Regions from separate parts of the Paenibacillus sp. FSL P2-0322 genome, predicted to be linked through region 2. Evidence: riboswitches for the same ligand, from Rfam matches in the RefSeq annotation. Region 2 holds a riboswitch; the other holds the start of a gene.
What was found. A riboswitch is a leader RNA that binds a small molecule or an ion and turns the genes downstream of it on or off. The one in region 2 is predicted to bind cobalamin.
Positions count from the first base shown of each region.

Region 1: it holds a riboswitch for cobalamin, as region 2 does, so the genes downstream of both, MKY24_RS07105 (cobalamin-binding protein) here and metE (5-methyltetrahydropteroyltriglutamate--homocysteine S-methyltransferase) in region 2, are expected to answer to the same signal.

Region 1 is NZ_CP150243.1:1,616,737-1,624,917, reverse strand. It holds gene MKY24_RS07115 (ABC transporter ATP-binding protein) at 1-575, opposite strand, end outside; gene MKY24_RS07110 (iron ABC transporter permease) at 572-1,618, opposite strand; gene MKY24_RS07105 (cobalamin-binding protein) at 1,615-2,622, opposite strand; cobalamin riboswitch at 2,831-3,025, opposite strand; gene MKY24_RS07100 (histidine phosphatase family protein) at 3,147-3,899, opposite strand; gene cbiB (adenosylcobinamide-phosphate synthase CbiB) at 3,943-4,914, opposite strand; gene cobD (threonine-phosphate decarboxylase CobD) at 4,904-6,007, opposite strand; gene MKY24_RS07085 (lipoate--protein ligase) at 6,167-7,168, shown strand; gene MKY24_RS07080 (Cof-type HAD-IIB family hydrolase) at 7,331-8,131, shown strand.
Region 2 is NZ_CP150243.1:5,683,951-5,692,131, forward strand. It holds gene MKY24_RS25165 (glycoside hydrolase family 3 C-terminal domain-containing protein) at 1-958, opposite strand, end outside; gene MKY24_RS25170 (AbrB/MazE/SpoVT family DNA-binding domain-containing protein) at 1,193-1,663, shown strand; gene MKY24_RS25175 (anaerobic ribonucleoside triphosphate reductase) at 1,955-3,904, shown strand; gene nrdG (anaerobic ribonucleoside-triphosphate reductase activating protein) at 3,901-4,398, shown strand; cobalamin riboswitch at 4,575-4,771, shown strand; gene metE (5-methyltetrahydropteroyltriglutamate--homocysteine S-methyltransferase) at 4,931-7,249, shown strand; gene MKY24_RS25190 (hypothetical protein) at 7,338-7,871, opposite strand.

The sequences.
Region 1 (8,181 bases), 2.0 Mb from region 2:
TCCATAAATTCAAGCTGATAGCGCAAGTCCAGATAGGTCGTAGGCTCGTCCAGCAGCAATATTCGTGGCTCCTGCACCATTACTTTTGCCAAAGCTACACGCTGTCGCTGTCCCCCACTCAAGCGGTCCAATGTTCTGTCCGCCAACGTGGTAAGACCCAATCGCTCCAGCACGCGATTCGTGATCGCCTCCACATCAACACCCTTTTCCCTGCCTAGCCAGTCCTGATGAGGAAAACGTCCCATTTCTACGACTTCCCTGACGGTGTATCCCACTGGAGGAAGCCCTTCCTGTTGGAGTACGGCTATGAGTCGGGAAAGCTCTTTTCTGCTGTAGCTACCGACCTTTTTGCCATAGATATGAACGTTTCCCGAAGTTGGCTGATCTACACCGGAAAGCAAATGCAGCAAGGTGGATTTTCCACTGCCGTTCGGACCAATAATCCCCCACCAAGTTCCTTCGTCGACGCTCCAGCTTATATTCTTTAACGCATGGAACTCTCCATAGGCACGTGTTAGACCCGATACCTCTAACGCCCGATCACGTACCTTCTGTGATTCACTTTGTTCTGTCACAGCATTTCCCCCCTGCGCAGCTTCTTGTTCCGGTACAGGAGATATGCGAAGAACGGTGCCCCAACAAAGGCCGTCATCACGCCCAGAGGAATTTCCGTGGGGGCTAACAACGTGCGAGCCGCCGTATCTGCCCAAGCCATAAAAATAGCTCCACCGAGCGCAGATAATGGAACAATCATCCGGTAATCAGGCCCTGTCACCAGACGAATGATATGCGGTACAACGAGTCCCACAAAGCCAATCACTCCACATACCGAGACAGCGGCTGCTGTCAGCAGCGTGGAAATGATCAGAACAGATAGCTTCGTCGCATCTACATGAACTCCCATGTGAGCCGCCTGACGTTCACCCAAAGCCAAAATATTCAGCACACGTGCCCGGTTCCATAGAAATACCAGTCCTATGACCACATAAGGTAAAAGGATTCCTGTATATGACCAACCGCGCAGACTAAGACTTCCCATCGTCCAGTACAATATTTCATTGACCGTCTCCTTCGACATGGCTGTCAGAAAGGAAACAACCGCCCCCAGAAAGGATTGCATCACCACACCCGACAAAATGAGACTTTGTGTCGGGATTTTTCTACCTTCCCGTGCCAACGTCAGCACCATCCACAGCGTCAGCATTCCGGTCGTAAATGCCACTAACGGCAGCGTCCATATGCCAACAAATGAAAATTGAAGGCCCCAATAAATCAGTACTGCCGCTCCTACCGAAGCCCCCGAGGATACCCCCAGTGTATACGGATCAGCCAAAGGATTACGCAGCACACCCTGAAATCCGGCTCCCGCCAGCGCCAGCGCTGCTCCTACCAACATTCCCAGTAACACTCGTGGCAATCTGACCTTCAAAATAATTTGCTCTGAGGATGTATTCCAATCCGGTGTAAACGTATCGCCTAACCATGGAAGGTGGTTAACCAGAATGCCCGTGATCTGGCTGACCGGAAGCTTGGCCGAGCCGATGCCAAGACAGAGCAGCAGCGTCAGTAACAGCAGGACAAGACCTGTTCCTCCAAAGCCGATCAGTTTACGGTTCATTTGAAAATTTCAGGATACACGCCCTTGGCCACTTCCTTGAGACCTTCCGTTACACGTGGACCCGGACGACTGATCAAATTATCATCCACGGCAAACACCCGGTTGTGGCGAACAGCCGATATTTGATCCCATCCACTGCGAGCTTTAATGATTTCGCCGAGCGTTTGACCAGTTTTGTCGTCCTTGACACTTTTGCTGTACAAAATCACGTCAGGGTTCGCAGCAATAATATTTTCCTCACTAATTTGGTACCACCCCTTCTGCGTGGCACCTACATTTTCGCCGCCCGCTAACGTGATCAGCTCGTCCATAAACTCGCCTTTACCAACTGTCCAGCCTGGTGAAAACTCGACGTATACCCGCAGCTTCTGACCTTTACCGATATTTTTAATTCCTTCTTTCACTTCAGCTACATCTGCTCTCATCTTGTCAGTCACCGCTCTCGCTTCTTTCTGATGATCGGTGATTTTCCCATACAATTCGATGTTAGCCATGACATCTTCAACTGTCTTCGGTTCCGTTTTAAAAATCATAATTCCCATGTCGCGCAGCTTGGTCGTAGCCTGTTCACTAAGTGATATCCCTGCAAAAACGACTTCCGGGTTAGCAGCAATGATCGCCTCTTCGTTCGGTTTCATAATACCGCCCACTTTAGGCTTTTTCGTAGCTGCTTCTGGGTAATCAGAGTAGTCGGAGACACCGACAATTTCCTTATCCAGCCCGATGGCGAACAGCGCCTCGGTTTCTGCCGGGGAGACGGAAACGATTTTATCCGGCGCTTTTTTGAATGTAAATTCCTGTCCTGTTGCATCCTTAACTGTGAGTGGGTAAACTGTTTTGCCCGGAGGCTCTTGTGCGGTTACGGTCTGTCCCGGCTGCTGTGAAGAATTCTGGTTCTCTTTATTTTCAGCATTTTTCCCATTAGCGCCACATGCACTCAGCACAACTGCCAAAATCAGAACCAATAGACCTGTTGTCCAAACCTTTATTTTTTTTCCTGCCATGATTTGCACCCCTTCATAAAAAAAATCGTTAAGAGCGTTACTTGAACATCATCAGATATCTTCTAAATCCAGCCTTCTTTTCCTATCAAAAAACCCCCGCATCCTCATATCAGGACACAGGGGTCACGTTAGCGCAGATCGTGCGCAGGCGGCAGCTTCTTTCCGCATGGACAGTCACTGCGAACACGTCATCCTTTCCTCGAAGGACTATGGTGACAGGCGGACGGGCAGGTATCCTGACTTATGGTAAAATGCATGTCCTGAAATTCTTTCATATGCTTAGTAGCACATAAAGCAGGACTAACGGGCATGTTTCCATTTACAGTGGCGGGACCGCGCCGGACTCACACCGACTTCCCTTTTAACAGCGCAGGCAAGGGAAACCATAGTTTCATCACGCTGCGCCGACCTCGTCTGCTGGATATTTGATAAGTGGTAGTCAAGCCGTTCTTTTACTTGATGATTATAGGTTAAAAAGAGGCGGCTTACAACCCAAACAGCCTCTTTATCCGCAGGTGTCTAACCTAATGAGGAAGCATTTCTGCTATGTAATTGTGCCGTCCTGCCAGCCTCAATTGAATCCTAAATGCTTCTCCCGGCCTCGGATTCAGACTCCAAAAATCATGACCCGGTATCAGCATGCAAGCCAACTGACGAATTACGCCACCATGCGTAACGACCAAAACAGAGAGCGGCGCAGCAGTCAAACCCATGGGTTGAACTTCCATAGCAACACGCCATTCATACAGAGAGTCAAGAAATTTCCGTAGACGATTCACAAAATCTGTCCAAGACTCTCCTCCAGGAGGGGTTATCCGTTGTGGCTCATCAATCCAAGCGCGATACAAAGACACATCCTTGAGCATGTCATACGTTTTTCCATCCCACTCGCCAAAATGAAGCTCTCGCAGACGTGGTTCCATCATAGGAGACATAGTAGATAGGGAATCTCCAGACGTCAATTCTGATTCTGGCACAATGATCTGCAAGGTCTGGCGACATCGCATTAAATCGCTGCAATAGATTCGAGCAAAGGACTGCCCTTGCAATTTTTCTTGCAAAGGCTTTAATTCCTGCTCTGCTCCCGGTAGCAAACCTAAGTCGGAGTGTCCCAGATATCGACGTTCCTTGTTCCATAAGGTTGTGCCGTGACGAACTAACACGAGTTCCATGTCCCAATGCAGATCTTCTTTAGCATCATACGGCACCTTATCCTCCTGTGAGTTCGGACTTTGTGCGTATTCTACTCTCCTTTTTGCTGCTATATCTTGTTTCAAGAAATGTCACTTCCTGCTCGATCATTATTCAGTGTGTCACTCCTCACCGCACCCATCCCAAGGCAAAACAACCTGCGGCTCCTAACAAACACAATCCTACAAACATACTGGACACGGCGAACATCAGCTGGATCGTATGCCGTATATCTTTCGACTCTAGCGGTCGTATCCAATCGCCCATGTATGCACGAAAGGAGCGCACGCCATGATACACATTATAGCCTCCAAGACGAATCCCCAGTGCACCAGCAACAGCCGATTCCGGGAAGCCACTGTTCGGGCTTGGGTGCAGACGAGCGTCTCGCTTGACTGTGCGCCAGCTTCTTGCAGCATCTCGCTTGTACATCCACGCCGCTACCACAAGCATTGCCGCTGTCAGGCGTGCCGGAATGTAGTTAGCGACATCATCCAGACGTGCTGAAGCCCAGCCTAAATGCAGATACTTTTCATTTTTATAGCCAACCATGGAATCGAGCGTATTCACAGCACGATAAGCCAGCGCCAAGGGTGCTCCCCCGATCAGGGCATAAAAAAGCGGGGAAATAATCGCGTCCACGATATTTTCAGCGACCGTTTCAACCGTACCGCGTACAATCTCAGGCTCATCAAGCTGTTGCGTATCCCGCCCAACTATCATGCCCAGCTCCCGCCGTGCCGCAGCCAGGTCATCCGCCTGCAACGCTCGGTATACTGCCATTCCTGCGTCCTTTAGTCCTTTGGAAGCAATCGTGGTCGCAATCAGCACCATTTCTACGCCGACAGACAACCACGGATGGATCCAGGCAAGCAAGTGCAATAGCGCCCAGGCGAGCGTAAAGGAGCCTCCCGCCACAATGAGTGGAAGCAGTATACCCGCACGTTTCAACCCCCGGTCACTTCGGGCCTGGCGGCGAATCACTTTTTCCAATGCTGAAATGGCATGTCCCATACCGATGACTGGATGCGGCAACCACCTCGGGTCACCGATCAGCCTGTCCAAAAGATAGGCTGCCAGGATAATCAAGCTAACTGTCACGCCGCTGCTCCTCCTCCAGCACTTCACCCAATACAGACAGCAGCCTGTCGTTGGCTTCTGCATCCTTGACCGCAATTCGAAAATGGCTCGTCGTCAGTCCCGGATACATAGCACAGCTACGTATAAGAATTCCGCGTTGTCCAAGCGCCTGCTGAATCGCCGATGCGCTCCACGTACCCGGCGCCCTTGCCAGCACGTAATTGGCTTCGCCGGGAACGACACCGCAGCCCCATTCCGCCAAGGCGGTCAACAGGCGGTTGCGCTCCGTAGCAATCAGCTCCTGTGTTTGGTGCTCATATGCTTGCCCACTTCTCAAACATGCCTCCCCAGCCAGCAACGCCAATCCATTCACACTCCAGGTCACCTGTTTGGCCGTCATTCGCCGGATATAATCTGGATGAGCAATCGCATAGCCCAATCGCAAGCCAGGAATGGCATAAAATTTGGTCATTGACCGGATCAAAATCACATGAGGATAACGATCCAGCACAGGCAGTAGTGAGATTCGCCGTTCCAGCGGGATAAAATCAATGAATGCTTCATCCACCACCAGCACGGTACCCGTTTTGCCAGCCGCTTCTGCCAGTTCGCACAGCTCCTGCTTACCATATTGCACACCGTTTGGATTATTCGGCTGCCCAAGAAACAAAACATCTACCTGCTCCATGAGCTGAAGGATGTCCTCCACGTCCGCCTTCCATTGAAGCGAGGCCTTCCCGTACACCCGGTTGATCTCAGCTCCGAATTTGCCAGCCAGCTCCGCATATTCTGAAAAACACGGCTCCACTGTACCCACACGCTTAGGAGCCAGTCCCAATAGCAGGAGCGCCATACTTTCAGCCGCTCCGTTTCCGATACTTAACGACTCCGGTGGAACATGCAGTCGCCGTGCGAGCATATTTTTAAAATTCCGATGCCCAGGATCTGGATAGCGAATCACAGTGTCAAATGAGTGTTGCAGCGCCTCAAGCACCTCCGGTGGTGGACCAAGCGGATTAATATTTGCACTAAAATCTACAAAATCCGCAGCAGCTCCGCCGAATGTCGCCGCAGCTGTTTCCCTGTCCCCGCCATGACCGTAAACCTCTATCATTACCTCTCATCCTTTCCGGCCGTTTCCAATCATTTAGCTCCATTATGAGGCTGCTTTTTGCGTCCCGTCAATGCAAATGAGCTTTTGTACATGGCTCACTTGGGTTACAATAGAAGGAGGCACACATAAATTACACAGTTTATATACGGAGGAATGGACATGCTGTTCATCGACAACCAGGGGATACACGATCCAGCCATTAATCTTGCCATTGAGGAATACGCGCTCAAGCATCTACCGCTGGACGACAGCTATTTGCTGTTTTACATTAATCAGCCTTCTATTATTATAGGCAAGCATCAAAACACTATTGAAGAAATCAACGCCGAGTTTGTCAGAGATAACAATATTCAAGTCGTTCGTCGCCTGTCCGGCGGTGGGGCTGTATATCATGATCTCGGTAATTTAAATTTCAGCTTCATTACTAGGGATAACGGGGAATCCTTTCATAATTTCCTCAAATTTACGCAACCCGTGATTGATGCTCTGCGCCAAATGGGAGTAGAAGCTGAAATGACAGGCCGCAACGATCTACAGGTCGGAGAACGTAAAATTTCAGGAAACGCCCAATTTGCCACACGCGGACGGATGTTCAGCCACGGTACATTGATGTTTAACCTGAATCTGGACAATGTGGCTGCATCGTTGCATGCCAATCCCGAAAAATTCAAATCCAAAAGCACTAAATCCGTCCGCAGTCGCGTGGCTAACATCAGCGAACTGATGGACCGTGAGATGACCATAGAGCAATTTCGCGAGGAACTGCTGCGTTTCATATTCGGTGCAGAATTGGATCAGGTACCTCAATATAAGCTCACCGATACCGATTGGGCCAAAATCCATGAAATATCCAAAGAACGCTACCAATCGTGGGATTGGAACTACGGTCTATCCCCCGAGAGCAATATCAAGCACACACGTAAATTTCCGGTCGGCATTATTGATATCCGCATGGATCTTAAGGAAGGCTATATCCGTGATATTAAAATCTATGGGGATTTCTTCGGCGTGGGTGACGTTGCTGATATTGAAAATATCCTGCGTGGCAAGCGCTATGATGAAGGTGAGGTACGTCAAGCCTTATCCTCTCTCGATTTGAAGCACTATTTTGGTAATATTGAGCTGGACGATTTTGTTGGACTTGTATTTTTGGAAGACTAACCGTTACTTTTTCCCATCGTTTCAAGCCAATACTTCAGTGGTTATAAGGGGACAGGCTCTTATAGGGGCCGTCCCCTTTTCATTGCGATATTGTCATTTTGAATATTATAAGATACAATTTTAACATTGCCCCATGATAGAGATAAAGGAGAGAATACCGATATGTATAAATTAATTGCCATTGATATTGATGATACACTCATTAACGACCAGAAAGAAGTTACACCGGCGACACAACAGGCATTAGAAGCTGCTGTAGCGAAAGGTGTGGTGGTTACCCTCGCTACTGGACGAGCTTATGCCTCTGCACATAAAATTGCTCGTCAGACTGGTTTGAACGTGCCAATCATTACGTACCAAGGAGCTTTGGTTAAAAACCTGCTGGACGAAAACGTGCTGTATGAGCGTTATGTTCCACTCGTGGCTGCACGTCGCCTGTATGAATTCTGCGTAGAACGCAATCTGCATCTGCAAACGTATATAGATGACAAATTGTACACACGTGAAGATAATCAGAAAATCAAAGATTACACGGAACTGAACAACACGGAATATTTTGTAGAGCCTGTATTCAGTAAAGTTATAGAGCAGCCGGCTCCTAAACTGCTGATCATCGACGAGCCGGAAGTGTTGGATGAATTAATTCCTGAACTTCGCGAACTGCTTGGCAATGAAGTTCACATTACAAAATCCAAGCCTCATTTTCTGGAAATTATGCATCATGAAGGCACCAAGGGCCATGCGCTTACCTTCCTTGCAAACCATTTTGGCTGTGAACTGTCGGAAACGATTGCTATCGGCGACTCTTGGAACGACCATGAAATGCTTGAATGTGCTGGTCTCGGCATAGCGATGGAGAATGCCATTCCTGATTTGAAAAAGCTGGCTGATTACATCACTCGTAGCAATAACGAAGACGGTGTTAAGCACGCCATCGACAAATTCGTACTCAATGTTGAATAAGCAAAAAGTGCCTGCTCCCATAATACTTGAATAAAGTAATACAACAACAA
Region 2 (8,181 bases):
CAAATTCCCCCAAACGAAAACGGACACGGAACGTATGGAACAATGCCCGATCCAGGTCTTCTTCTTGTAGCGTTCCTTGCGCCAAAGCTTCTCGAATCGCCTGCTTGGAGAGCTCTGCATCATCTGTAATGCTGTCAATTCCCGCCCGAATAGATTCGGCCACGCCAGGCGTATGGGAATCGTAATACTGATGATCGTTGACAATCCCCATGACATCACCCGCATCACTTACGACAAAGCCGTCCATCCCCCATTCGCCCCTGACAATATCGTTAACCCCATGATATAACGTAGCAGGCGTTCCATTAATCAGGTTGTAAGAAGTCATCATCGACTGGGCGCCGCCTTCTGTAAAAGGCTTCTCAAAGGCTCTTAAGTAATATTCTCGCAGATTTCGTGGGTCTATACTGGAGGAGCCGATTCCCCGGTCCACTTCATTGTTGTTACCCAGAAAATGTTTTAAAGTGGCAACCGCTTTCAAATATACCGGATGATCCCCCTGTATCCCCTTGACTAACTCCTTTGACAACTCTCCCGTCAAATACGGATCTTCGCCGTAAGCTTCCTCATTGCGTCCCCATCTCGGGTCACGCTCCATATCCACCGTAGGTGCCCACAGGGTCAGACCGTTTAATTTTGGATCACGACGATAGTAAACACGTGCCTCATCTGCGATAACAGAGCCGATGAGGCGCATTAATTCCGTATCCCAAGTACATGCCAATCCTACAGGCTGAGGAAATGAAGTCGCCTCACCTAACCACGCTATCCCGTGTGCCGCTTCCGTACCGTGCTTATAAGCTGCGACTCCCAATCGGTCAATGGCCGGCTGGTATTGCAACATGGATTCAACCTTTTCCTCCAAGGTTAGTCGCGAAACGAGATCCCGTACACGCTCATCCAGATGAATCTTCGGATCTTGAAATAAATATTCGATACCCGTTGTTTCATGACTCATATCCGTCATCTCCTTAGCTTAATTAAGATGATAAAAAGTACTTTTATGAAAGCGTTTTAATATATCATAGCTAAAAAGGGGTACCCCGGCAACAATACCGAAAACATCCTATACTGTTTGAAAGAGAGACCGCAGCATAAAGACAAAAAAAGTTGTATTTTACCTTCAATATACAAAGCTAAAAATAATATTTTTTGGTATAATCAGGATATATCACTGAAGGAGGAAGCGCTAATGAAAAATACCGGAATGACAAGGCCTCTGGATCAATTGGGGCGGATTGTACTCCCTAAGGAAATGCGCACTACAATGGATATCAATATCGGTGATTCACTTGAATTTTTCGTAGATGAAGAAGGGTTTGTACTAAGAAAATACACCGGTGTCTCCTGCAAATTTTGCGGCGCAGTGGATCATTTAACTTATTTTCGCGACAGCTTTATTTGCGCAGAGTGCATCCAGGTATTAAAGACCGATGAAAATGTGCATGCCACAAGCACCGATGCTATCCAGGCTCAAGAAGATTCTAAGCCGACCCGAACCAATACAACCTGGCAACCCAAGCAATCTAGAGTGCAGCAAGGTGAAATGGTAAAAAAGCTACGCAAGCTGATTCAGGAACACCCGAATCTGCCACAAAAAGTATATGCCGAAATGCTAGATATTTCCCAAGGCCGGGTGTCCCAGTTGAAAAAGCTACTCTAAACCTTCCCAAAACAATATCCCAAGATCATATACTATGTACTCGCAAGCCTATCATTTTCATCGCAACTACGATGGCCAGATATAGAGTAAGATACATATCCGTGGATGTGTCCCTTACTCTGTATCTGGCTTTTTTATACCGCCCACTCCTATCAATGTGACAATAGTCACATACTCTCAATGTTTACGTATATACAATATATAGATCGAAACAATTGGTTAACACAAGATATCATCAATATGTTGTTTTTGTGAAAAATATATATATTTTACTATATGGAGGGTTTTACGATGAAGGTGCTGGAGGAACATCAATTATACGACATCGGCGAGCGGGTCATTGGGGCACAAGATCTGGACATGCTGCGGGAGAATGCGAATTTGAATGGAGAATCGTTCAGCGGCAAAATGAGCAAGCTTGGGTCCGAGTATGCCAAATGGTATGCGCGCCTGCGGGTACTTCCGCCTGAACTGACGAACGCGATTGACCACGGATATGTATATGTTCACGATTTGGACCAATATGCGCTCGGAACTACAAATTGTATCTTTATCCCGTTTGGTCGTTTACTGCGAGACGGCTTCAATACAGGCAACGGCTCTGTGCGCACACCGCAAACGATTATGTCCGCTATGGCACTGGTCGCCATTATTTTCCAATCTCAGCAAAATAGCCAATTCGGAGGTGTCTCCGCCAATAAAATAGATTGGGACCTTGCCCCATACGTTGCCCGGTCCTTCCGCAAGCATCTGCGCAAGGGACTTCGGTTGTTCGAGGAAGAGATAGAATCCCATCTGTCTGACGACGAACTACATATGGCCAATCCCCATTTGCAAGAAGTCTGCCCTCGTTCATACGCATTCGCACGCGAAGAAACGGAAACGGAAACCCGGCAGGCTGCTGAATCGCTCATTCATAACCTGAACACCATGAGCAGTCGGGCGGGTGGACAGATTCCATTCACTTCACTGAATTACGGAATGTGCACGTCTGCTGAAGGACGGCTTGTTACTCAATCGCTGCTGGAGGCCACTATTCGCGGCTTGGGCAGCGGGGAAACTCCTATTTTTCCGCAGCATATTTTCCAATGCAAAGAGGGAATCAACCAGGCAGAAGGCGACATCAATTATGATTTGTTCTTACGGGCAGTAGAATGCTCTAGCAGACGGATGTATCCCAATTTTGTGAATGTGGATGCCACCTTCAACTTGCCTTTTTACCGTGCTGATGACCCGGATACCATTATAGCGACAATGGGTTGCCGTACCCGCACCATTTCTGACCGTTTCGGTAGAAACCGGCAGAGTGGCAAGGGAAATCTCTCCTTCAATACCATTAATCTGGTGCGGCTTGGCATTGAGTATGGTATTTGCACAGGCAAACGCCTGACACCTGACCGTGATCGCTTTGATGCGAGACTGGAAGAAGTTATGCGCATTGCGGTGGATGGCCTAATCCATCGCTATCAAATCCAGACCAGCCAACCGGCCAAAGCCTCGGACTTTATGATGCGCGAAGGGGTATGGGAAGGTGGAGAACAACTGGCGCCAGATGATAAGGTGGGAAGCGTACTAAAGCACGGTACGCTTTCGATCGGGTTCATCGGGCTGGCTGAGTGCATGAAGGCACTATACGGGAAACACCACGGGGAGGATGATTTCGTATACCGCGAGGCACAGCGAATCATCACTTCCATGCGCGTGTATTGCGATCGAATGAGTGAATATCACAATTTAAATATTACATTGTTCGCTACGCCTGCCGAAGGTCTGTCGGGCAAGTTCACATTGCTGGATCAACGTGATTTCGGGATTATCCCTGAGGTAAATGATCGAGAATATTACACGAATTCTTTTCATATTCCCGTGTATTATACGCTCCCGGCTGCTCGTAAAATCAGCTTGGAAGCTCCGTTCCATAACCTCTGCAACGCTGGTGCGATTTCATACATCGAGCTGGATGGTAACGCGCGGAATAACCCGGATGCGTTTCTTAAAATTGTTCAGTACGCGCTGCATCAGAACATCGGCTATTTCTCTATCAACCACCCGGTGGATCGTTGTACGGAATGTGGTTATGAAGGGATTATCGGGACAAGCTGCCCCCAATGCGGCACAGATGAGGAGCATACACACTTTCAGCGCTTACGTCGGGTAACCGGATATCTGACAGGAGATTATACCGTTCGCTTTAATGCTGCAAAACAGGCAGAAGTTCGAGACCGGGTGAAACATAAGTGAATTTGTGTGGCTACATTCCGGAATCTCTGAACGAAGGATACGGCCTGCGCACTGTCGTGTTTATTAGCGGTTGCCGTCATGCCTGTCCCGGATGCTTTAATCCAGCGTCGTGGAGCTTCCGTGCAGGTGAGCCATTTACACCCCAACGACAACAGGAAGTCATTCGTGACATCATGGATAATCCGTTGTTGGACGGACTGACTCTCTGCGGGGGAGATCCGTTTTTCTCAGCAGCAGAATGCTCGCAATTTGTGCGTGACTTCCGCGAGGCCTGTCCCGACCGAACCGTGTGGGCTTATACTGGCTTTGTCTATGAAGATTTACTCACAGATCAGGAGCGACAGGAGCTAGCGCTTTTGTGCGATGTGATTGTGGATGGTCGTTTTGTAGAACAGCAAAAGGACCTGACCCTTCCCTTCCGGGGCAGTCGCAACCAGCGTCTGGTAGATGTAAAAGCCAGTATTCAGGCAGGCTATACCGTTTCATTGGCTTAACGCGAAGTTTACCCGGCAAGATGCTATATATCTAAGACAAGTCCCCATCATGGGTAAGGCTTGTCTTTTTTTCATATAGCTAACTGTTTCCATTGGAGTTTCTATTGCGCATCCTGTAAGTTTCACTTATGATGGTGAACAAGTATACGAGTGCATAATTATTCGTCATACCTTAACCGCATAGCTTGGAGATAGGTGTCTGTTCTATTCAGATCAGGCTTAAAAGGGAAGCCGGTGCAAATCCGGCACGGTCCCGCCACTGTAAACGGGGAACTTTCAGCTGTTCATATATCCACTGGTCCACAGACCGGGAAGGAATGCTGAGAGTCATGATCCGTAAGTCAGGAGACCTGCCTATTTTAACAACATCGCAAGTACCTACGGAAGATAGGGAGGTGTTAAGAGCAGTCGCCGTATTTTTGATTTTTTAATCACGGAGGCATTCTTTCCCCTACTTATTTTTAACTCTGGGGGAAGAATGCCTTTTTTGGTACGTAAAAATAAAACAGCTACCCACTAGGAGGAAAAGTACATGTCCATTATTGAATGGCCTGAATTGTCCGGCTTGATTAGCAGTAATCTGGGATATCCGCGTATCGGCGAAAACCGGGAATGGAAGAAAGCACTGGAACGCTTCTGGAACGGCAGCATTAACGAAAGCGAACTGCAGACGGAGATGAAAAGATTACGGTTGGAGCATCTGAGCAAGCAGCGTGACAAGGGGATTGATCGCATTCCTGTCGGAGACTTCTCCTATTACGATCACATGCTGGATACATCTGTAATGTTCGGTCTGGTACCCGAACGGTTCAACCATCGTCCCGCAGGTCCGGTTCCTCTGTCCGTGTATTTTGGGATCGCTCGTGGACAGAAGGGAGCAACCGCCAGTGAAATGACCAAATGGATGAATACCAATTATCACTACATCGTTCCTGAATTGGCAAACGCAGTCCCGGTGTTCACTGAAAATAAACCCTTACAGGCTTATCGTGAAGCAAAACAAGAACTAGGCATTGATGGGAAACCGGTCCTCATCGGCCCCTATTCATTCGTTACCTTATCCAAAGGCTATGATCGTAAGGATTTGGCCACCATCGTACGAAGCTTCCTGCCACTGTACACCCGTATCCTGTCTGAACTAGCGGCAGAAGGCGTTCAGTGGGTCCAAATCGATGAACCTGTCCTAACCACCTCATTCCCGGCAGAGGATTTGGACATTATTCAGGAAGTCTATGAAGCTTTGACTCAAGCTGCGCCCTCCTTGAATATAATGCTGCAAACCTACTTTGGCAGCCTGGACCATTATGAGCGTCTGTCTGCACTTCCGGTACAGGGATTGGGTCTTGATTTTGTGTATGATGATGGCGAAAATCTTCAGCATATATTGCAGCATGGCTTCCCTAAAGGAAAAACGCTGGGCGCTGGGGTTATTGACGGGCGCAATATATGGCGAAGCGACCTGAACGCTGTGGCTGCCCTGCTGGGTCAGTTAGCAGAACAAACCACTGCCGCACAGCTTATCGTACAGCCATCATGCAGTCTGCTGCATGTGCCAGTCAGTCTGGAGGCAGAGCACAAGCTGGACAAGGAGCTGGTGCAAGCGCTGGCCTTTGCCGATGAAAAGCTGGAGGAAATCGCCGTCCTGACGGCTGCACTTGGCAAACACGATCCTTCCGCACTCGCCAAGCTTGAGCAAAGTGCGGATGCGGTAGCCCGTTTCAACAGTTCAGCGGCACGCGTACAGACAGCTGCCGATCTGGCCGACCTGTTGGCAAAAGAGCCTCTGTCACGCAGCGTTCCTTTCGCCGAGCGTCGTGAGATTCAGCAAAATAAGCTGAAGTTGCCTCCACTGCCTACGACGACCATTGGTAGCTTCCCGCAAACCGCCGAGATCCGCAAGGCCCGCCTGCACTATCGCAAAGGAGAATGGTCAGCCGAGCAATACCGGGCGTTCATCCAACAGCAAATTAAGGAATGGATTGATATTCAAGAGGACATTGGCATAGACGTGCTTGTTCATGGAGAATTTGAGCGGACCGATATGGTTGAATTTTTTGGCGAAAAGCTGAACGGCTTTGCTTTTACGCAAAACGGATGGGTGCAGTCCTACGGCTCCCGCTGTGTCAAACCGCCGATTATATACGGAGACGTTTCCTTTGATCAGCCCATGACCGTGGAAGAAACGGCATTCGCCCAATCGTTAACTTCCAAGCCTGTTAAGGGAATGCTTACAGGCCCTGTGACCATTTTGAACTGGTCTTTTGAACGTAACGATATTCCTCGTAGTCAAGTTGCTTTACAGTTGGCTCTGGCATTACGGGCAGAGGTAGAGGCACTGGAACAAGCGGGCATCGGCATGATTCAGGTCGATGAGCCTGCAATTCGTGAAGGGCTTCCACTGAAAAAAGAACAACAGCAAGCCTATCTGGACTGGGCGGTTCAAGCCTTCCTTGTGACCACGGCCACCGTTGAACCTGCGACCCAAATCCATACGCACATGTGCTATTCCGAATTTCAGCATATGATTCAGTCCATCTCCGATATGGATGCCGACGTTATATCTATTGAAACTTCGCGAAGTCACGGAGAACTGATTGTCAGCTTTGAAGATCAGGTATACGACAAGGGCATCGGTCTGGGCGTGTACGATATCCACAGTCCGCGCATCCCCGATGTATCTGAAATGCTAAGCATGATCCAGCGTGCCCTGCGCGTATTGCCATCAGATTTGTTCTGGGTTAATCCGGACTGTGGTCTGAAAACCCGCACCAAGGAGGAATCTGTCGCCGCCTTGCGACTAATGGTACAAGCGGCTCAAGCAGCCCGGGCTGCATTGGCTGTATCCAACTAATTTTTTTATCGTATCAAATCGCGCCATCATTTTCACCATATCCTATTCCCCTTCCCGGCCCTTTTTGGTAAAAGCCGGGAAGGGGGATTTATTCTAGGTCATATAATGTATAAACGCCTTGAATATGCTCCATTTTCATCTGCTTCATATGTACGCCTAAGCCATGTTCTTGATCCCAGGAGCAACTAAAATTCAAATACAGTTCATCCTTTGCCGATGAGTCGGAAATCAGTATAGACACAAGCTGTATTCGATCCAGCAATTGTTCCGGCCGCTCCACATAAGGCGCATATTCATCTGGGTCCTCTCCCCATATACTGTAAGCATTCCGGTACTTTTCCACTATGCCAGCATAATGATGGTGTATGGACTCCAACACTTGAGGATGAATAGCTGACGAATATTCCATATACTGCTCCCATGTGTTTTTTTGCAACTGTGTAGGTTCTTCTATAGTCTGTGCCTGTTCTTCGGAGTCAGCCCCCACGATAAATTCGACTTCTACTTCCGAGGGCTGCCCGCAAAAATTAAGATGTACTACACCACGCAGAACAATCTCCTCAGATACATCCCAAGACTCATCATCCTGTTCCAGTTCCATATACCAATTTTTCCAATCCACCCTTTACCCACCTCTTCATAAAAAGTAATATTTAACCCTATTGAATACTTTACAATCTATCATTTTAATGAATGAAATTAAAGTAGCATCCTATTTGTGCTTCCAGCCATATTTCGAGTAATTTCCAAATAAAAATACTTTTTTCTACAACATTCGCTACTCAATAAAGCCTCCAAGGAAGGAATTCTGCCCATTTTGGCACAAATATTTTATTATTAAAAATTTAGTACCTTGCATTAATCAGTACATGATGTTAAATTATACCTGACTACTGTTCTATAATTAGTACCCGTGACAAATTATGCACAAA